DNA from 4 places in the Peribacillus sp. TH14 genome. Region 1 is predicted to be linked to each of the others. Evidence: riboswitches for the same ligand, from Rfam matches in the RefSeq annotation. Region 1 holds a riboswitch; each other region holds the start of a gene.
What was found. Region 1 has a riboswitch for S-adenosylmethionine ahead of JFU50_RS08210 (methionine ABC transporter ATP-binding protein). Riboswitches for the same ligand answer to the same signal wherever they lie in the genome.
Positions count from the first base shown of each region.

Region 1 (5,621 bases):
TGTTCCCATTCAATTAAAAGAGATCTTAATTTTTAACCAATGAACTCGCAGCTCCGCGTGAAATGAACATCTAACTGACAAACGATATGTCATAGCTTAAAACTGAACAACAAAGAACCCATTACGAAACATTACTGTAATAAGAAAAAGGTTTAATTACCTTTTTTTTAGTCTCCTTTACGATATTCAGGTGTTAATTTGCGTTAATAACTATTTAAACCTAAGGCAATCAAATCAAAAGTAGAAATTCCTTTGTTCCAACTATTCGGAATCACCAAATTCAAATTTCAACAATTTCCCGAGAAATATCTACAAATTCTGAGTAGATATCGACAAAATTAGAAGCTTTAAAAGAGATAACGATACCCGATATATATGACAATTTATTTAACCCATGTTCCCATTCAATTAAAAGAGATCTTAATTTTTAACCAATGAACTCGCAGCTCCGCGTGAAATGAACATCTAACTGACAAACGATATGTCATAGTTAAAACTGAACAACAAAGAACCCATTACGAAACATTACTGCAATAAGAAAAAGGTTTTATTACCTTTTTTTTAGTCTCCTTTACGATATTCAGATGTTAATTTGCGTTAATAACTATTTAAACCTAAGGCAAGCAAATTAAAAGTAGAGATTCCTTTGTTCCAACTATTCGGAATCACCAAATTCAAATTTCAACAATTTCCCGAGAAATATCTACAAATTCTGAGTAGATATCGACAAAATTAGAAGCTTCTAAATAGCGATTTGTTTTTGCTGATAAGTAGACATACTATAGAATTCAAACTCTACCGAGTGTTTTTTAATTAAAAGAAATAAACTCTTCTAAGGAAAGAGCTATTATAATAGTGCTAAAGATGAAAAAACACATGTTTAGTCTTCCTTCGCTGTAATAATAAATAACTTTTATTATTACAGATATGAGGGCAAAGGGTCCTCACACATTTAAAACAGATGCAAAAAAGTTTATAACCGCATATATATGGTACTATTTATTATTGTTTTTTCTTTTTTCTTTTTTGATACTAAACGTACCGAAAGTTTGCTATCAAAAAATGGTCAAAAACTCAAAAATAAACGTAAACCCCAATCAAAAGATTATAAGAGTGGGGGGCGCAGGGAGCTCCCCGCATGGATAAGGCAGACCGTGAGTAGCAACCTGAATAGTGAGTTTGCCAAAGGTTTGCCGTTATTTCATCAAGATACAGAGCTTTCCTTATGAGGAAGGAAGTCCTGATCCTGACTGACTTCGTAATGTTTTCGTTTTTTTGTAATAGAGTCTATGCCTAGGTTACCCGTATACATGGTATGCAGGGCAAAATCTGACCTGTCTTAAGGTATAGTTAAATGAACGATTAAAAATTATACTGTAAAAATATTTTAGATTATTCAAAATAGAGTTGACATTAGTAAAATTTGAATATATAGTGAGGAACATAATTAAATAAATACGTTATTTCTTATCAAGAGATGTGGAGGGACTTGGCCCTATGATACCTCGGCAGCGGGTTTTTACTTTTGTAAAAATACTGTGCTAATTCCAACGGACGAAAGTTTGAAAGATAAGAAGGAGCTTTTCTTAGATAATTAAATTAAGAGTTTACTCTTTTTTATTTCTAAAAGAGGCCTCTTCTGTCTGATGACGGAAGAGGCCTCTTTTGTTTATTCAGAATGTATATGGTTATTTGGAGAATTGGTGCAATTATTAGTAGGTTTCACGCACTAATCGTGAATTATAAGCAATTACTCGTGAGTTTGACAGATTAACTCGTGAGTTTCGCGCAATTACTCGTGAGTTTCGCGCAATTACTCGTGAGTTTCACGCATTTACTCGTGAGTTTCACACATTTACTCGTGAATTGTGAGCAATTACTCGTGAGTTTCGAAAATTTAACCCTATCATTATGAAACTTTGCAAAGCTCTTCTCTGGATAATGAATTCGTACAAATAAACAGCGTGGGGGGAGACAGAATGATTGAATTTCAAAATGTTAAAAAGGTATATAAAACAAAGAAACAGACTGTTGAAGCTTTGAAAGGAATTAATTTGACAGTTGAAAAAGGCGATATTTTTGGTGTTGTCGGTTATAGTGGAGCCGGAAAAAGTACGTTGATTCGGTTAGTCAATCTACTCGAACACCCTTCAGATGGACAGGTTATTGTTGGGGGGAAGGATTTAACCAAATTGAACCCGAAGGAATTACGGGCAGAAAAGAAAAAAATTGGCATGATTTTTCAACATTTTAACTTACTTAACTCAAAGACAGTTTTTGATAATATTGCCATGCCGCTAGTTTTATCGGGAACCCCTAGTAAAGAAATCAAAGAGCGGGTAGGCGAGTTGTTAGAGTTCGTTGGCTTATCAAGTAAAGCAAGGAGTTATCCGGAACAATTGTCTGGCGGTCAAAAGCAACGAATAGGGATTGCTAGAGCGTTGGCTACCAACCCATCGATTCTTTTGTGTGATGAAGCGACGTCAGCATTGGATCCACAAACAACTAGTGCTGTACTGCGACTCTTAAAAAAAATTAATAAAGAATACAATATTACCATTTTGCTAATCACTCATGAAATGTCTGTAATTAGGGAAATTTGCAATAAGGTTGCGGTCATGGAAGGCGGACGCGTGGTTGAACAAGGTTCGGTTTTCGAAGTTTTTGCGAAGCCCCAAACAGGTATCGCAAAAAACTTTGTACGAACTGTTATTCACGACGAGATCCCACAAAGTTTCCTGAAAAATACCGGATCATATATTCCGATTATTTGGAAAATTAACTTTATTGGTACTACATCAGGCAATCCTTTACTTTCAACCATCTCGAAAAAATATGATGTTCATTTAAGTGTTTTATCAGCTAATATTTCTGAAATTCAAGAAACACCTTTTGGAAATTTAATTATTGAAGTGACAGGGAACAAAAAAGAGGTGGACAAGGCTTATCAATATATTAAAGATGAGGGGATTCTCGTCCAGGAGGTGCAGATAAATGGGTAATACGCTTTGGGGAATGGAAATAACGGCAGACCAGCTGTCGACAGCTTTCGGTGACACACTTTATATGGTAGCCATCTCATTGATATTTTCCGGGCTGATTGGACTTCCGCTAGGAATCTTACTTGTCATTACAAGAAAGGGTCACATCCTGGAGAATAAATGGATCTTTAATGTATTGAACCCGGTCATCAATATATTGCGGTCGGTTCCTTTCATCATCTTGCTTGTAGCACTTATTCCGTTTACCAGAATGATTGTCGGCAGTGCGATCGGAACGAATGCGGCCATTGTTCCGCTAATCTTTTACGCGGCTCCTTATATTGCCCGGCTTGTGGAGAACTCCCTGTTGGAAGTGGACAAAGGGATCATCGAGGCAGCTCAGGCGATGGGGGCGACGACATGGCAAATCATTTATCGCTTTTTGATTCCCGAGGGACTTAGTTCGTTGATCCTTACATTTACAACAGCGACAATTGGCCTTGTTGGATCTACGGCCATGGCAGGTGCTGTCGGTGCAGGTGGGGTAGGAGATTTAGCCTTAGCTTACGGTTATCAAAGGTTCGATACGATGACGATGGTCGTCACAGTAGCGGCGCTCGTGATCATCGTTCAATTATTGCAATCCACCGGGAATTTTGTTTCAAGAAAAATCAGAAGAAGATAAAAATAACAGGAGGTAGGAGAAATGAAGAAAATCTTATTAACGATCATGGTATTGGCATTGGCCATTGTGGCTGCAGCATGCGGGAACGAAGAGGGTGCATCAGGCGGTTCGGATGATGTGAAAACAGTGAAAGTCGGTGTCAGCAGCGGGGATACGAGAACATGGGAATACATTGTTGACTTAGCGAAAAAGGATGGGCTGAATATCGAACTTGTTACTTTTAATGATTATATCCAACCGAACCTTGCGTTAAGTGAAGGAGAAATTGATGCGAATTCATTCCAAACAGTTGCCTACTTCGATGAATTTGTTAACGATCAAAATTTGAAATTAGAGGCCATCGGATCAACTGTTATTGCACCTATGGGCCTTTATTCGAAAAAACACAAAGATCTCAAAGATCTTCCAGATGGCGCTACGATAGCCGTTCCGAATGAAGCAACAAACTTTGGCCGTGCATTACTCCTTCTTCAAGAAGCTGGATTGATTACATTGAAAGAGGAATTCAATGGATCGGGATCATTGGAAATCATTAAGGAAAATCCGAAAAAATTGAAAATCAAACCTGTTGCTGCCGGCAATACGCCGCGTCTATTGGATGATGCCGATGCTTCAGCCATTAATAATAACTTTGCCATTGAAGCAGGCCTTACTTTAAAAGAGGCATTATTCCATGAAAGTAAAACGGCGAAACCATATATTAATATCATTGCGGTTAAAAAGGGAAATGCCGACCGTCCTGAGCTACAAAAATTAGTGGAGCTTTATCAATCGAAAGAAGTGGAAGCGTTCATTGAAAAAACGTTTAAAGGAAACACCATTCCTGCATATGTTTCTGTAGACGAATTAGTGAATTACCAAGATGCTTGGACAAAACCAGCCAATGAAAAATGATGAATAGAACAAAGTGAAGGAATGCCGGATGGATTCAAGGTGCCTGTCCGGCTTTTTAAACCAAAAGGGGAGTTAAGAATATGGCGAGAGAATTATTGCAGAAGCAGCATCAGCAGATCATTGAAGATCACATCGACCTTCATTCCGAATTATATATTGAAACGAGTCAAGCCATCCATGCAAACCCCGAAATTGGGAATCAAGAGTTCTTTGCTTCGAAAACGTTGACCAAATTACTTCAAGATGCAGGATTTGAAGTAACCCGTGATATAGCTGGGCATGAAACTGGCTTCATCGCCAAAAAGGCCTCCTCAAAGAAAGGCCCCAAAATTGCCTTTTTAGCTGAGTATGATGCATTGCCAGGTCTAGGACATGCTTGCGGCCATAATATCATTGGCACTACGAGTGTCGCAGCAGGAATTTCACTATCTCAAGTACTAGAGGAAACAGGCGGAGAGGTGATTGTTTTCGGAACACCTGCTGAAGAGGGAGGGCCAAATGGAAGTGCAAAAGGCAGCTTTGCGAAGCACGGTTTGTTTGATGAGGTAGATGCAGCCATCATTATCCATCCAGCTGGTCAAACTGGTGTAACAAGTCCATTTTTGGCTGTAGATCCACTTGATTTTCATTTTTACGGAAAATCAGCACATGCAGCTGCTGCGCCTGAGCAAGGTGTAAATGCTCTTGACGGGGTTATTCAGCTATTTAATGGCATTAGTGCTTTACGTCAGCAACTCCCATCTGAGGTCAAAATCCACGGAATAATAACCAATGGTGGAGAAGCACCTAACATCATTCCTGAATATGCTTCTGCCCGATTTTACATTAGAGCAACAACATGGAAGCTATGCCAGGATGTATCGCGTAAAATACGTGATGTTGCTGAAGGGGCTGCACTTGCCACAGGAAGCACAGTTAAAGTCGAACGTTTCCAAAATGAAGTGCTTGATTTTGTCATAAATCCAGTTCTTGATGAACTGTTAAAGGAAGAACTGACTCAGTTAGGAGAAACGGTAGCTCCTAGAAAAGATAGTGGTTTTGGTTCGACTGATGCGGGGAAC
Region 1 is NZ_JAEKEK010000001.1:1,701,042-1,706,662, reverse strand. Features, by position in the region: gene JFU50_RS08215 (hypothetical protein) at 990-1,229, shown strand; SAM riboswitch class I at 1,465-1,576, shown strand; gene JFU50_RS08210 (methionine ABC transporter ATP-binding protein) at 1,980-3,002, shown strand; gene JFU50_RS08205 (methionine ABC transporter permease) at 3,016-3,666, shown strand; gene JFU50_RS08200 (MetQ/NlpA family ABC transporter substrate-binding protein) at 3,688-4,560, shown strand; gene JFU50_RS08195 (M20 family metallopeptidase) at 4,641-5,621, shown strand, end outside.

Region 2 (5,621 bases), 2.9 Mb from region 1:
TCAGCTGGTATGTCATCTGATTTAGTAGCACCTACTAGCGGATTTAAAAATAAACCGTCTACAATCTCCAATGCAGTTTTTTGAATGTATTCATGTGCACGGTGAACAGGATTTCTTGTTTGGAATCCAACAACTGTTTTCCAGCCTTTTTCAGCAAAAGTTTTTCTTGTGTCAACAGGATCCAAATAATGATCTTGGAATAGTGGACGTTCGATTCGTTTAACTAATTTAATATCCCCGCCGACATATACTTCACCACGGTTATACAAATTTTTCACACCAGGATGTTTCTCATCATCCGTTTGATAAACTAATGTGGCTTCCAATTGTTTATCAGGTCTGAAGATATCAGAAACAATGAGAACTCCGTATGTTTCTCCTTCATGATTCAACTTTACTTCTTCTCCTAGAGTAAGAGCTTTTGCTACTTCATCAGTAATCGGCAAAGTAATCGGGATGCTCCAAACATGGCCGCTGCTAAGCCTCATATCCTTAACCACTGCTTGATAGTCATCTTTTGTAAAGAATCCTTTAATAGGACTATAGGCCCCAGTACCTATTAATTCCAGGTCACTTAAAGCAATCTCATCAATTTCGATTGAGTTGTTTATTTTAGTAATATCATAGTCTGGTTCCCAACGATTGATCAACGTTCCTCCGTGCGGTAAGCTAACTGTCATACTAATTTCCCCCTAAATTTTCTATTTATTAAGATAAATGTAATCCGCATTCTGTTTTTTGCGCGCCCTGCCAACGTCCTGAGCGTAAATCATCGGCATTGATAGCAGGTGCCGTACATGTTTTACAGCCAATACTAGGATATCCATTATCGTGAAGAACATTATATGGAAGTCCATTTTTATGGGCATAGCGCCATACATCTTTCCATGTCCATTGAATAAGCGGGCATATTTTAATTGATTTAAACTTATTATCTTGATTAATATATTCCGTTAATGCTCTTGTTTCAGATTGCTCCCTGCGTAGTCCCGAGAGCCAAGCAGTTGCCGTTGAAAGTACCTCAGTAAGCGGCGCGATCTTACGTATGCTGCAACATTTATTTGAATCACGGAGCCATAACTCATCTCCATATTCAGTTGCTTGTTCCTCGAGCGTCAATGCCGGCTTTTTCATTTCAATTGAAAGCTGCGGATAGCGCTTTTTAACTTGTTCAATTAATTTGTAAGTCTCTTCAAAATGAACATCCGTATCCAGAAAAACAATTTTGGCTGAAGGATTGACCTTTGCCAATAAATCCGTAAGTACTATTCCTTCAATGCCGAAACTACATGCATAAATGAGTTTGTTACCATATTGGGAATTTGCCCACTCAAGAACTTCTAAAGCACCTTTTGTCTCACTGTCCTCAGGAAATGCAGGCAAAATCTCTGTGTCGAAATTTTCATAGTTTACTAATGCAGACAATCTTAAAGCCCCCTCTAAAAACTTGCTAAATGTTTCACAGAATAGAGTAACTTGTGATTAATACTCGCTGTTGTTTTTTAACGCTTAAAAGACCCTAGAAAAAAGAGACGAATTTAACTAATACTCTCTTTTATATCAGTTAAATCCACCTCTAGTTTTCTAGTCAGCAGATACCTTATTTAATTCTCAGCTTTTCATTTCTTTCCATTTGAATAATTTTACCATCCTGGACGATAAGTGTTATGGATCCATATTTCATCGACTTAAGCATTTCTTGTAGGCGTTCAAATATTTCCTCCAGCTGATTCTCTTTTTCCAAGCCAGTTCCTCCTTTAAGAAAATCCGAGACTAGCTTATCGTATAGCTGACCCGTTTATAAAATGCATTTTCTTAAATTTATATATTCCAAAACATCTTACAATGCTATGGTTTGCAAACGAATTTTACAGAAATAAAAACCCTTCCATGATGGAAAGATTTTCAAGGTAATATTTTTTACCTTATCTTCCAAAATGATCAACATTTTGTTGGATGTAGCACCTTGCATCCATCATGCAGGTTGCTGGACTTCAAAGGGCCAATTCCCTCCGTCGCTCTGGATAAGTTTTATTATTTTAAATATTAACATATATTTATTCCTTGTCAATGGAGTTTTCTTATAAAATAACTTGGATTAATAAAATGGGTGAACTGTTATTATTATACACACTTTTCCTTGAACGGATATTGTATAAGTTAAATATGAAAATAGACTCATTTTCAAGAGAAACTCTTAAAAAAAATGAGTCTATTTCATTACTTACCTCTTTTTACAATTGTTTAAGGCCTAATTGTTAAGGTTAATTAGTTTTAATGATTGTACATAAATAATCTTTAATCTCATGAAAATAAAAATAGTTCAAAACCTTAAGCCTTTACTTTTAGTCTATTAACAGCATTTAATTATTTCTTAATTGAATCGCTTCAACAAATTCTTGCACCTGACTTTGCACACGATCAACTAATTCGCTATCTTTAATTGGGCTTTCTGGATTCTGCTTATCTATTTCCTTATCTACAAAATATAAGCCCTGCAACGGCTCACCTTTTAAAATTGAAATTAAAGGTTTAAGTGCGTAATCAATCGCCAATAAATGCCTGTTACTTCCACCAATCATAATTGGCAGAACAGGCTTATTTTTAAATGCACCCTCAGGTAGCAAATCAATCAAAGCTTTTAACACGCCTGTGTAAGATGCCTTATATACTGGTGAACCAATAATGATACCTCTAGCTTCCTGAATTTTTTCTGAAAGCTTTATTATATCTTCACTATTATACCGGCCTTGGAATAGATCATCTGCGGAAAAATCCGTTATAGAGTAATAAGCAGTGGTAAACCCCACTTGTTCAACTAGTGATCGAACATGTTTTAAAGAGATGTCAGTTCTTGATGGACTCGCTGGACTGCCTGATAAAATTACGATTTCGCTCATATAAATTTCCTCCTATTATTTTCTTATCTGCGATAAGACTTGCTGATTCAATAAAAATCACTCAATCACTAATAAATCGGATAAGAACCCTGCCTAGGTAAAGTCATGTATCATATAATCATCGTAATATTCAGAAAAATAAAAGTCAAGTGTTTAACTCGGGATTAATATGAATAACCTATTCAGAAACTTTCATCAGTTATCCCCCTCTATTTTTCCTGAAATTTAAATCTGTTTCTTCCTTGACCTTTTAATTTTTGCATCTCCAAAATAACAGGTATAGTTCCATTCTTCGGATTACACTAGTTTGCACAATGTATCGTCAAGTCTAGAGGTACAAGCTTGAATAACTAATACTAATAGTAGATAAAGCAACGGTCATATTTGCGGCTTGTTGACTCATACGCCTTAAATATGACCGTTTATTTATGTATTATTGCTTTTTCCATGAATCCCATATACTAAAAGCTGAGCAATACTCTTTATTCGTTCCTCAGTAAAATACGGTTCCGTTTTCTGTTGATGAATCTCATAATGGGTCGATAAAGCTAATGTAAAAGAAATAATTCCTACATTAAATAAGATAATATCGGAAATATAGTGAATCTCTCCAGTATCAATTCTCTTCTGAAGTTCAATAAGCTTAGCATTTGGCTTGAAGATTTGCTCAACATATTGTTTAGAAATTTCTTGATCGTATTGAGTTTCTCGAAATAATATCGAATACTGTTCTTTATTTTCAAGAATTTTTTTTATCAATGTGATAACGTGATTCTCTACAAGCTCATCCGTAGAAAGGTGGCTAGTCTCAACTTCCGCATCTTCTTTTTCACTAGGAGTAATCGTAGCCAAAAGCAACTCTTTTTTGCTGTCAAAGTATTTGTAAATCGTAGCTTCGGAAACATTACAGGCAGAAGCGATTTCATTCGTTCTGGTCATGTCAAAACCTTTACTGGCAAAAAGAGTCCGGGCTACATTAATGATCCGTTCTTTTGTTTGCTGCCCTTTTTTCAAAAATATCAACCTTCTTTTAAAAAAGATAAGACCGGCTTGTCCGATCTATTTTCCATAATAGCCTGATGATACCAATCGGTCAATATAACCTTTGGTCTATGAGACTTGCATTAGTCATATAAGACATAAAAAGAAAACATCGTCGGATTAGGACGCTGTTTTCCTTTTCAAAATTATTTAAAAGATGCATAGCCATCATCAACCATAACAATACTGCCATTAATCGCATCAGCTTCATCTAATGATAGTAGATAAACAGCATTCGCAATTGCTTCCGGCTTAATTAATTTGCCGCGCATTTGGCTTGCATTCAATTTATCGATGATTCCCATATCTTTATATCCTTGGATAATTGGAGTATCCACACCGCCTGGTGCGATACCTACTACTCGTATTCCATAAGCACCCAATTCCAAAGCCGCTGTTTGTGTCATCATTCTTACAGCGCCTTTAGAAGCCTGGTATGCGAAAGTCCCATGTGAAGCTAAATAGCCAAACACCGAAGCAGCATTTATAATAACTCCCTTACTTCCTAGTTCCTTCATTTTACGTCCGGCTGCCATGATGCCAAAAGCCACACCGTGTTGGTTTACTCCGATCGTTTTAAAGTACCCTTCCATATTTTGTTCAAGAATCATGCCACCCGCACCTATGCCAGCGTTATTGAACATAATATCAATTCTTCCATAAACATCTACAGCGATATTGACCAATGCTTCCACATCTTCTTGCTTTGAAACATCAGTTTTAACAAAAATAGCTTCTCCGCCTTCTGCCTTAATCAGTTCAACAGTTTCTTCTGCCATGGCCTCGTTAAAATCCGCAACAACGACTTTGTCCCCTTTTTTTGCAAATTTTAGACATGTTGCACGGCCTATTCCACTTGCTCCACCTGTAATAACTGCCACTCTTGCTGTCATATAAATTCCCCTTTCAACGCTCAAAATAAATAAGTAAGTATTTACTCACTTTTATTATTGATTTATTGAATAATAATTTCAAGCGAAATGATGTTTTTTTAAAGTTCCCTTTATATCTTATTGCATACAAAAAGTCGCCCTATTAAAATAGGACAGCTCATTAATATTTAGCACATTTTTACTTCAACTTTACTGATAGATTCTTTCACCATTTCGATGAAGAGTTGTATAAAACGATTATCCCCTGTTAATTCTGGATGAAAAGCACTAACCAGGACATGTTCTTGTCTCGCAGCAACAACATGTTCTTCATAAAGAGCTAATACCTCTACGTCTTCACCAATTTCTTCCGCGAATGGTGCCCGGATGAAGACAGTTGTAAATGGTTCTTCCATTCCTTTGATCGAGAGTTGTGCTTCAAAACTATCCCGCTGACGTCCAAATCCGTTCCTTTTCACGGAAATGTCCATTAATCCAAGATAAGCCTCTTCATCCCCAGTCAATTTCTTTGCGGCCAATACCATTCCCGCACATGTACCGAAGACAGGTTTTTTTAGTTCAAAAAAGGTTTTGATGGGTTCCATAAATCCGTAACGATCCATGAGCTTTCTCATCGTAGTGCTTTCTCCGCCTGGAATAATTAAGCCATCAATTTCTTTTAACTGTTCAGGTTTTTTAACAATTATAGCTTGTTCACCTGCAGCTTTAATTTGATTTAAATGTTCTTCAACAGCACCCTGTAAACCCAAAACACCGATGGTTATCATATTACCAGCCACGTTCCTGC
Region 2 is NZ_JAEKEK010000001.1:4,620,632-4,626,252, reverse strand. Features, by position in the region: gene sat (sulfate adenylyltransferase) at 1-680, opposite strand, end outside; gene JFU50_RS22510 (phosphoadenylyl-sulfate reductase) at 709-1,386, opposite strand; gene JFU50_RS22505 (YezD family protein) at 1,601-1,744, opposite strand; SAM riboswitch class I at 1,923-2,031, opposite strand; gene ssuE (NADPH-dependent FMN reductase) at 2,364-2,900, opposite strand; gene JFU50_RS22495 (TetR/AcrR family transcriptional regulator) at 3,327-3,914, opposite strand; gene JFU50_RS22490 (SDR family NAD(P)-dependent oxidoreductase) at 4,088-4,834, opposite strand; gene pdxT (pyridoxal 5'-phosphate synthase glutaminase subunit PdxT) at 5,002-5,601, opposite strand; gene pdxS (pyridoxal 5'-phosphate synthase lyase subunit PdxS) at 5,603-5,621, opposite strand, start outside.
Region 2: it holds a riboswitch for S-adenosylmethionine, as region 1 does, so the genes downstream of both, JFU50_RS22505 (YezD family protein) here and JFU50_RS08210 (methionine ABC transporter ATP-binding protein) in region 1, are expected to answer to the same signal.

Region 3 (5,621 bases), 940 kb from region 1:
CCTTGATTATGTAATCGTAAAATTTCACCACGCAGGTTTTCCAAATAGTCGAGCTTTCTTTGAAACATTTCCTTCCCATTAGGGACATGACCGGCATGACAACAAAAAACCTCTCCAAAATCATATTGAAGTAATCTATTTATAGAATCGATGATAACAGGGACAGATTCTTCCCGTAAAACAAGCTTCGTTTTCGGTGTAACGAATAGGTCACCTGAAAACAGCATGCCATTACTGTGATTCAAATACACCATATGGTCCTTAGCATGACCTGGGGTAAAGATTGGCTCCCACGTTTGGGTACGGGAATGAACAGTCCTCCCCAACGGCTCAGCTTTGAAGCCATCTCTCCTTCCCCAAAAAGTTTTGCGATAATCAGGATATTCAGCATCCTTCGCACATACATCAATCGACATCGGATGAATATAAATTGGAACTTTTCTATGTTCCTGTATCCAGGAAGCACCGCCAGTATGGTCCTCATGATAATGCGTTAGCGCCACTAAATCGAAGTCGGCTGATTCATAGAAAGGGATAAGTTCTTCCAATAAAATTTGGGCTCCCGTATCAATCAAGAGGCCGTCTATTAAAAAAACATATACACTCATCCCCGACTTTATTCCTTCAGGGGTCCCTTGTACACAAACCACATCATTTATCGTCTTAATCTCTAGCATGGCTTCCCTCCTCATCAATTGTATAAAAATAGTTTAATATCCTATTTCCCCCTTGTTCATTACAATAAATGTAATATCCCCCCATACTTTTGACAAGCAAATAGTATTTTTCCTAGCAAAGACCCATTGTATATTTTCCGGTAGAATCAAGGCACTGTTTGAAACCATAGTCATTGATTTAAGGTATTCTATTATGCAACTAAGAAAAGAAACAGCAAAAATCTGGCTTCGGTTAAAAGGAAGTTGTTAATAAAGGGTACTCCCTATTTAAGTTTGGACGATAAAAAAATTCACGGCTAATCATTAACGCTGAATAACTGTCAATATTACCTTGGTTGATAAAAAAGCTAAAGCATTCATGATACAGACTTTGAAACAATACTTTCCTGACAAAAACTTCACGTAATTATTAAAAAAAATCGACAAGCTGCTAAAAAGAACGAAGCCTATCTTACAAATATCATAAAAAAGTATGGCTTTCCGACCATTAACGATCAATGGTGACAATACCCCGATTCCAAAAGGTATGATTATCCAATTCTAGATTTACCATAAAAAAATTAATTAAATCACCAGAAAGTTATTCTAAAATTACAGAAACGATTGACAATATGTGAATTTACAAATAATATAGATTATATTAGAAAACTTGTAATATTCCAAAATAATAATTTACTTATCAAGAGTGACTGAGGGAACAGGCCCTGTGATGTCCGGCAACCGCCCCAATCGGGAACGGTGCTACTTCCTGCAGAATGATTACATTCTGAAAGATAAGACGAAATAATTTCGCTGCCTCTTTCTGAATGATAGAGGCAGTTTTTTATGTTTAAGGGGGAAGGCTCATGATTGAAATCCGATCAGTCCGAAAGGAATACATATCGAAAAATACCCGAGTTGTCGGAGTGGATAACGTATCTTTGACAATTCAGACTGGTGAAGTTTATGGGATTGTTGGCTACAGCGGAGCCGGAAAAAGCTCATTAATACGCTGCTTAAATTTGCTTGAACGTCCGACAAAAGGAAAAATCATTATTGACGGGATTGACTTAACGTCTTTATCAGGCAAAGAGCTTCGAAAACAACGACAAAAAATCGGTATGATATTTCAGCACTTTTCCTTAGTCAGTTCCAAAACCGTTTTTGAAAATGTTGCTTTCGCCTTGAAAGCCGCACACAAATCAAAGGGTGTCATCAAAAGTCGCGTTCTAGAACTGCTGGACATAGTTGGGCTTAGTGATAAAAAGGATGTCTATCCGGCCCAGCTCAGCGGAGGTCAAAAGCAACGGGTCGGCATAGCGCGAGCCTTAGCCAATAACCCTACTGTACTATTATGTGATGAAGCGACTTCTGCCCTTGATCCAACAACAACAAAAGCGATTTTACAGTTATTAAAAAAGATTAGTCGGGAACTTGGTATCACTATAGTATTGATTACCCATGAAATGGAAGTAGTCAAAGAACTATGCCATCGAGTCGCTGTCATGCAGGATGGCAGGATTATCGAAGAAGGATCTGTTTATGAGATATTTTCACAACCAAAGCAGCAGTTGACGAAGCAATTCATCAGCAGTGTATTGGATTTTGAGCTTCCCTCACACTTAATTGAGGAAAGCAAAGGAACGATTATTCAAATTCAATTTGAAGGGCCCACCGCCGGTGAATCGATTCTTTCCGATGCTCTACAAAAGTATTCAGTAAAGGGAAATATCTTGCACGGCAAAATTGAATATATTCAGGATGTTCCATTAGGAATCTTAATCATTGAATTAATTGGTGAGGCTGCTGAAGTTCAATCGGCACTGGAATATATAACAAATCGGACCAGTTCTGTGGAGGTGTTGAAACATGTCACTGTTTGATTCCGTCGTCAATATTTTACCTGACCTTAATAAAGCCTTTCTCGAAACAATCTATATGGTTGGAATCTCCCTTGCGGTAGCCCTTCTAATTGGTTTGCCACTTGGAGTATTGCTGTTTACAACGACCAAGAATTTAATCTTTGAAAATAACGTCGTGAATCGATCTCTCGGTTTCGCTGTCAATATTGTCCGTTCAATCCCGTTTATCATTCTCTTAGTCGCCCTCCTTCCTTTAACGGATTTGCTTACTGGATCAACGATAGGGCCAAGAGCGGCTTCTGTTTCCCTATCTGTATCCGCGATACCTTTTTTTGCAAGAATCGTTGAATCGGCATTACGCGAAATAGATAAAGGTGTGATTGAAGCTGCAATTGCTGTAGGTGCCACTCCATGGATGATCATTAAGGATGTACTTCTTCCTGAGGCAAAACCGGGAATCATTCAAGGGTTGACGTTAACGACCATTTCACTTATCGGTTACTCAGCGATGGCTGGGACAATCGGTGGGGGCGGAATTGGTGACCTGGCCATTCGGTACGGCTATTACCGTTATGACAACACAGTCATGATCACGACAATCGTCGTGTTAATCTGCCTTGTACAAATCATTCAAATGGTTGGTGACAAGGCCTCATACTTAGTAAATAAACGATAGAATCAGTCATTTTAACAATGATTTAATACAACATATTACAGGAGGAATTTCCAATGAAAAAAATAGCTTCTTTATTATCTGTTTGCGCACTAGCCCTTGGCTTGGCAGCTTGCGGAAGCGATAATGCTTCCCCAAAAACTGAAGACAAAAAAGAATTGAAAATCGGAGCAACTACCGGTCCTTACGCGGATATGGTAAAAGAGGCCATCAAGCCAGGCCTAGAAGATCTTGGCTACAAAATAGAAATCGTTGAATTCACTGACTATATCCAGCCAAATAAATCACTTGGTAACAATTCAATCGACGCCAACCTTTTCCAGCACAAAGTGTATATGGATAACTTCGCTAAAGAAAATGATTTAGAGCTTTCTGACCTTGTTATTGTACCGACAGCACCAATGGGTATATACTCGAACAAATATAAATCGTTGAAAGACATTAAAGATGGTACATCACTAGCCCTACCGAACGATCCAGTTAACCTTGCACGTGCACTTAAAGTCCTAGTAGATGAAGATTTAATTGAAGTCAAGCCAGATGTCGATCCCTTAAAAATATCGGAAAAAGATGTAACAAAGAACCCAAAAAACATTCAATTCAAACCATTAGAATCGGCTCAATTGCCGCGTGCAACAGACAGCGTTGACCTATCAGCGGTCCCAGGTAACTTCGCTCTTGCAGCAAAAATGGATCTCCAAGATGCCCTTGTTTTAGAAAACATGCCGGATATGTATCGTAATGTTGTTGCTGTGAATACAAAAGATGCAGATGCACAATTTGCTAAGGATATTAAATCAGTAGTTGAATCAGACAAGTTTGAAGAAGTAATCGATAGCAAGTTTGCAGGCTTCGGAAAACCAGATTGGATGAAATAAGAAACCAAACCATAAAATTCAAGGCCTGCTCCCTTTTTGGGAACAGGCCTTGAATTTTTCCGTCATACTATGCGAAGATATCAATCAATGCAATTAATAAGCATTTGTAGTAGGGTTTTACATATATTTTATCATAGATGGATGCTCTCTGAAGGTTCGCATGTTTCTCGGGGAAGACACAATATAATGATATAGTTGTCAATAAAAGCGATAATCAATTATTACTAATTTCATTTTCTCGTTGTTCACACAGTGTCTCCTTGTTTAAGCCTAGCTACATATTGTTCAATTTTTTCGAGAAGTTCAACTGGATCGTTTGCGACAATGTTTACACCATTTACAACTGCAAACGGCTGCATTAAACATTGTCCGCAATACAACAAGCATCTATCCTCAATAACCTCTAGACCGCTACACTCCATTAATTTATCTTTAATAGTTTCCAACTCATCTTCGAAGTTACTAGGGCAGAACTTTACACTAATTTTCATATCTAATTCCCCTTTTATTTAGTTGCTAACATTTTAAGTAGATATACAAAAAATGTGCAAGAGTACACCTAAACGCAAAAATGTTTTATCGCGTTAAAATGTTGCTACCATGATGGTCAACCGCGGTAAAACACATATTTGCGTGGTGAATTTTTATGTATTATGATGTGAACTATCACAGGCGGAAAATTAAGAAAATTCAGCTTTTTTATGTAAAAAAAACGATTAAGGAGCGGTAAATATGACTAAAAAAACAGTTGGATCTTCTAAAGCAAAGAAAGAGGAATTGTTTCCGGTTAAGAGTGTCCATTACGTAGAAATCTATACTGGGAACGCAAAGCAGGCTGCTTATTATTACGCAAACGCTTTCGGATTCAAGCTTATAGCATATAAAGGACTAGAAACAGGCTCCCGTGACCGTGTATCTTACGTTATGGCACAGGGCACCATCCGATTGATTTTAACAGGAACTCTATCAGACAGCACAGATGTGGCTGAGTTTATTAAAACTCATGGCGAAGGAGTAAAAGATATCTCCCTTCTCGTAAAAGACCTAGAAAAAACATATGCGGGTGCTATTGAACGCGGTGGCATCGCTCTTCGAGAACCATGGGTGGAAGAAGATGAAAATGGCAAAGTAAGAAAAGCAATCTTAGGCACATATGGGGATACGATTCACACGCTTGTTGAGCCAATCGATTATAAAGGTGGATTTCTGCCAGGTTTTAAAGCTCGTGAGGACAACTTTGGAGCTCAACCTTCAGGCTTAATCGGTATTGACCACCTTGTTGGTAATGTGGAAGTAATGGATGAATGGACAAATTATTATGAAAAAGTATTCGGTTTTACTGTTCTGAAACATTTTGATGATGAAAACATTTCGACCGAGTACTCAGCCCTAATGTCAAAAGTTATGATGAATGGGACAGGACGCATTAAGTTCCCGATAAATGAACCGGCTGTAGGAAAACGCAAATCTCAAATTCAAGAATTCCTAGATTACTATAATGGTCAAGGTGTTCAGCATCTTGCCCTTTTAACAAACGATATCATCACCACAG
Region 3 is NZ_JAEKEK010000001.1:765,791-771,411, forward strand. Features, by position in the region: gene JFU50_RS03885 (MBL fold metallo-hydrolase) at 1-677, opposite strand, end outside; SAM riboswitch class I at 1,351-1,457, shown strand; gene JFU50_RS03890 (methionine ABC transporter ATP-binding protein) at 1,523-2,539, shown strand; gene JFU50_RS03895 (methionine ABC transporter permease) at 2,526-3,194, shown strand; gene JFU50_RS03900 (MetQ/NlpA family ABC transporter substrate-binding protein) at 3,248-4,069, shown strand; gene JFU50_RS03905 (DUF1450 domain-containing protein) at 4,315-4,560, opposite strand; gene hppD (4-hydroxyphenylpyruvate dioxygenase) at 4,802-5,621, shown strand, end outside.
Region 3: it holds a riboswitch for S-adenosylmethionine, as region 1 does, so the genes downstream of both, JFU50_RS03890 (methionine ABC transporter ATP-binding protein) here and JFU50_RS08210 (methionine ABC transporter ATP-binding protein) in region 1, are expected to answer to the same signal.

Region 4 (5,621 bases), 810 kb from region 1:
AGAGAAAAAGTTGCGTTTCGAAACATTGAGTGTTCACGGGGGTCTGCAAGTAGATGAAACGGGTGCACGTGCAGTGCCTATTTATCAAAGCAATGCATACTTGTTCAAAGATACTGACCATGCAGCAAATTTATTTGGCTTAAAGGAAAATGGCTATATTTATACACGACTTCATAATCCTACGGTCAGTGTTTTCGAAGAAAGAATGGCCTTGTTGGAAGGTGGTATCGGCGGACTGGCAACCGCAAGTGGGATGGCTGCCATTACACTGTCAATCCTAAATATTGCTGGTGCAGGAGATGAAATAGTGTCCGCTTCTACATTATATGGCGGTACGTATAATCTTTTTGAAAATACTCTTCCTAAATATGGGATAAAAGTGAAGTTCGTCTCTCCTGATGACCCTGAAAATTTCAAAAAAGCCATCACGCCTAGAACGAAGGCTATATTTGCGGAAACAATTGGAAATCCAAGTCTAAGGATTCTTGATATTGAGGCTGTAGCGGACATTGCTCACAATGCGGGCATACCACTCATTATCGATAATACCTTTGCTACCCCATACCTTTGCCGGCCAATTGATTTTGGAGCGGATATTGTCATCCACTCTGCTACAAAATGGCTCTTGGGAAATGGAACCACCTTAGGAGGCATCATCGTGGATGGGGGCAAATTCGACTGGAACTCACCAAACTACCCTGGCTTTACGGAACCGGATCCAAGCTACGATGGGATTGTATACTCTGAAGCAGTCGGCCCTGCTGCCTTTATCACAAAAGCTCGTGTGCAATTACTTCGTGATTTAGGGCCGACGTTAAGTGCTCAAAGCGCGTTCCAGTTTACGCTGGGGCTAGAAACGTTGCATGTGAGAATGAAAGAGCATCTTTCGAATACTAAGTCTGTTATTCAATATTTGGAAAATCATCCTGCTGTGAACTGGGTTTCGCACCCTAGTAATGGAAGTCACCCTGATAAAGCGCTGGCGGATAAATATTTGCCTAAGGGAGCAGGATCTGTTGTGACTTTTGGAATTCAAGGTGGACGCGAAGCTGGAGCAAAACTTATCAATTCGGTAGAGTTATGGTCGCATGTAGCCAACGTAGGGGATGCTAAAAGTTTAATTATCCACCCTGCTAGTACGACCCATCAACAATTGAATGATGTAGGTTTAGCAAAAGCGGGTGTAAGTGCTGATCAAGTGCGCATATCGATTGGTATTGAAAACGTAGAGGATTTAATAGAAGATTTAGAGCAGGCAATTGAAAAAGCGACGAATATTGTCTCCTTAACTTCTAAAACTGTTTAATAAAAAAGACCTGTTCATTCTTTCCTAGAAATATTATACATTGCGCTCCTTTTTTATCTATGATAAAATTTCTCCATACTAAAGAACTTAATGATGTACAAATATTCTATATATTAGCTCTTATCAAGAGAGGTGGAGGGATGTGCCCGATGAAACCCGGCAACCGACAAGGAAATTTCCTTGGAAAGGTGCCAATTCACACAAAGTTTAATCGCTTTGGAAGATGAGAGAAAGGCCTGCTTTTTCACCTGCCTTTCTGCTCATGCAGAAAGGTTTTTTCTATTTAGTTTGGGAAAACCTTTACATGTATAGCAATATTGAAAAACGGTTTTAAATCATATTTACAGGCTGATAATGAAGATAAATCAACTAAGTTCATAGGTTTTATTGGATAAAAGAGGTGAGTATTAATGATTACATTGACAAAAGTTAGTAAGCTATTCCGAACAGGAAAAGGAAGCAGTGACACGATTAAGGCTGTAAATAATGTTAATGTTGAAATAAATAAAGGCGAGATTTTCGGTATTATTGGCTACAGCGGAGCAGGGAAAAGTACTTTGATCAGGATGCTTAATGGATTGGAAACACCAACAGAAGGATCCGTTGTGGTGGCTGATAAAGAAATTTCCAAAATCAAAGGTGCTAAGCTACGTAAAGCTCGACAAGAAATCAGCATGATCTTTCAACATTTTAATTTATTATGGTCTAGAACCGTTCAGGAGAATATATCGTTTCCTCTAGAAATTGCAGGGGTTTCGAAAAATGAGCGTATCAAGCGTGTGAATGAATTAATTAAGTTAGTTGGGCTTGAAGGAAGAGAAAAGGCATATCCTTCGCAATTAAGCGGAGGGCAAAAACAAAGGGTCGGGATTGCTAGGGCTCTTGCTAACAATCCTAAGGTGCTACTGTGCGATGAAGCGACGTCTGCTTTAGACCCGCAGACAACCGATTCAATACTTGAATTGCTTGTGGACATCAATAAGCGTCTTGGTCTAACGATTGTTTTGATTACACATGAAATGCACGTCATCCGTAAAATTTGTCACCGCGTTGCAGTAATGGAAAGTGGTCAAGTAGTTGAACAAGGACCTGTCCTGGAAGTCTTCAAGAATCCGAAAGAACAAATGACGAAGCGTTTCGTTCAACAGGTAACAGAGCCTGAAGAAACAAAAGAAACAATGGAACACTTGCTGGAACGCTATCCAGCAGGAAAAGTAATTCAATTGACGTTCGTAGGAGATCATGCAGAGAGTCCGTTAATTACTAGGCTGGTACGTAACTTTGAGTTGGATGTCAATATCGTTCAAGGAAAAATATCTCAAACTAGAAGTGGTTCATATGGAACGTTATTTATCCACCTTGATGGCAATGAGGATGAAATGCTCCGCGCAATCGAATTCATTAAAGCACAGCATGTAGGCGTGGAGGTGATTACTCATGCTTGAAGAATTATTACCGAATGTATATTGGGAAGACATTATTGAAGCAACAAAAGAAACACTTTATATGACTAGTATCTCAGTACTAGCAACCTTTTTTATAGGCATACTATTAGGGCTAGTCCTGTTTTTAACAGGGAAAGGTAACTTGTGGGAAAATCGGGTAATTAACACGACCATGAGTGCTATCGTTAATATTTTCCGTTCCATTCCATTCCTTATTTTAATTGTGTTGCTCATACCTTTCACAAAATTGCTTGTCGGTTCTATGATCGGTGAGGATGCTGCTTTACCAGCCCTTATTATCGGGGCGGCACCATTTTATGCACGTATGGTTGAAATCGGCCTCCGTGAAATCGATAAAGGTGTAATTGAAGCGGCTAAATCAATGGGAGCGAAAACGAGCACGATCATTTGGAAGGTACTTCTTCCAGAATCGATGCCAGCATTAATTTCAGGGATTACGGTAACATCGATTGCATTGGTTGGGTATACCGCAATGGCAGGGGTTATCGGTGCAGGCGGGCTTGGTAATCTGGCCTATCTAGACGGCTATCAAAGGACTCACAATGACGTTACACTTGTAGCGACGATTGTTATACTAATTATCGTCTTCATTATTCAAATTATTGGAGATGTGATTACATCTAAATTAGACAAAAGATAAAGGGAGATGAATAGGATGAAAAAGTTTTTAGGATTTGCATTAGTACTTGTTTTATCGATTGCTCTTGCTGCTTGTGGAACCGATAAGGACAACAGCGGCAGCGATACAGAAAAGGAAACGAAAAAATTAGTTGTAGGTGCATCCAATGTTCCGCATGCTGAGATTCTTGAAAAAGCTAAACCTCTTCTTGAAGAAAAAGGAATTGAGTTGGAAATTAAACGGTTCCAAGATTATGTTTTACCGAATAAGGCTTTAAACGATAAAGAATTGGATGCTAACTACTTTCAACACATTCCATATTTAGAGGGGCAAATTAAAGAAAATGGATATGACTTCGTTAATGCTGGTGGAATTCATATCGAGCCGATTGCTCTATATTCAAAAAAATATAAAAGCATTGATAAACTTCCGGAAGGCGCAACAATTATTATGAGCAGCTCTGTTGCTGACCACGGACGTGCGTTATCTCTATTAGAAAAAAATGGCCTGATTACATTAAAAGAAGGCATCGATAAAACGACAGCTACAACAAAAGACATTGTTGAAAATAAGAAAAAACTTAAATTTGATGCTAATTATGAAGCAGCTTTACTTCCGAAAATTTATGAGAGTGGCGAAGGGGATGCCGTTCTAATCAACTCTAACTATGCGATTGACGCTGGATTGAATCCGCTTAAAGATTCAATTGCTATTGAAGACTCTGAATCACCATATGTGAACGTTATTGCTGTTAACAAAGGTGATGAAAATAAAGAAGAAATCAAAACGCTAGTAGAAGTATTACATTCTAAAGAAATTCAAGATTTTATTCTAAAGGAATACAAAGGTGCAGTCGTACCAACTAAATAATTTATGGTAAAGAACGACCTGGAAATCTTCAGGTCGTTTTTTGTTTAAAGATGAAAACACAGGGTATAGAATTAATAGAGTAATAAAGTAATTCACAAATTTGAAAGGATGGTTCACTATCAATACTTTAGATTTAAATGTAACAAGCGAAATGGAAAAAGCGATGCAGTTATCACATGGGATTGGCTATAATGAGTACAGCAGAAATTTAGACCTCCGTATCGAGGTTGAGAAAGAACGAGATAAGGAACATGAAAAGTGCAACAAAATGGTCATTGACCTACAACGTAAAATTCACGGTTAAGCATATAAAAGAGTCTTTAAAAGATCGGTCTGTAGAGGTAAAATGATAAGTGGTCTAGAAAATAAGGGTTTCCTTATTAGATTAACTTACATAGCACCTAGCAGACCTTTTTTTCTTTAACAAAGGTAATATGTACCTTCCAATTAAGATTTTTTAGACATATATTAATAAGAACGAAGGTTTGTTGAATAATAAGTTTTAAATAAGAAAAGCTAAAATAAGGCTCTATTTGCTGTAAATAGCCTATAACAGTAGGGTTTGTAACAATAGGACAGGTTTTCATCATGAAAGAAGTGGAAACCCCTATCTATATTAGTTGATTCCAAATTGGATTTGTTATAAAATTGGAATGAGAATAAAGTGAGAATGCTTTTATGAAAAATAAATAGTAAAGAAAGTAGTTTTTACTTTCTGGTAATAAAATAGGAATTAGTTCACGGAGGTATTATTATGTCAGCTTCTACATTAACGGTTAAAGATCTTCACGTATCAATTGAGGGTAAAGAGATTTTAAAAGGGGTTAACCTTGAAGTAAAAGGCGGAGAAATCCATGCAATCATGGGACCAAATGGAACTGGTAAATCCACTTTATCTTCAGCAATTATGGGTCACCCTAAATATGAAGTAACAAGCGGCAGCATCACATTCGATGGTGAAGACGTATTGGAAATGGAAGTTGACGAGCGCGCTCGTGTTGGTCTTTTCCTTGCTATGCAATATCCAAGCGAAATCAGTGGTGTTACAAATGCTGACTTCTTACGTTCTTCTATCAATGCACGTCGTGAAGAAGGCGATGAAATTTCATTGATGAAATTCATCCGTAAAATGGACGAAAAAATGGCATTCCTTGAAATGGATGAAGATATGGCGCAACGTTATTTAAATGAAGGATTCTCAGGCGGAGAGAAAAAACGTAACGAGATTCTTCAATTAATGATGATTCAGCCAAAAATCGCTATTTTAGATGAAATTGACTCTGGGCTAGATATCGATGCTCTTAAAGTCGTTTCAAAAGGAATCAACGAAATGCGCGGAGAAGACTTTGGATGTTTAATC
Region 4 is NZ_JAEKEK010000001.1:2,513,493-2,519,113, forward strand. Features, by position in the region: gene JFU50_RS12115 (O-acetylhomoserine aminocarboxypropyltransferase/cysteine synthase family protein) at 1-1,306, shown strand, start outside; SAM riboswitch class I at 1,424-1,536, shown strand; gene JFU50_RS12120 (methionine ABC transporter ATP-binding protein) at 1,717-2,751, shown strand; gene JFU50_RS12125 (methionine ABC transporter permease) at 2,744-3,412, shown strand; gene JFU50_RS12130 (MetQ/NlpA family ABC transporter substrate-binding protein) at 3,428-4,261, shown strand; gene JFU50_RS12135 (hypothetical protein) at 4,413-4,565, shown strand; gene sufC (Fe-S cluster assembly ATPase SufC) at 5,016-5,621, shown strand, end outside.
Region 4: it holds a riboswitch for S-adenosylmethionine, as region 1 does, so the genes downstream of both, JFU50_RS12120 (methionine ABC transporter ATP-binding protein) here and JFU50_RS08210 (methionine ABC transporter ATP-binding protein) in region 1, are expected to answer to the same signal.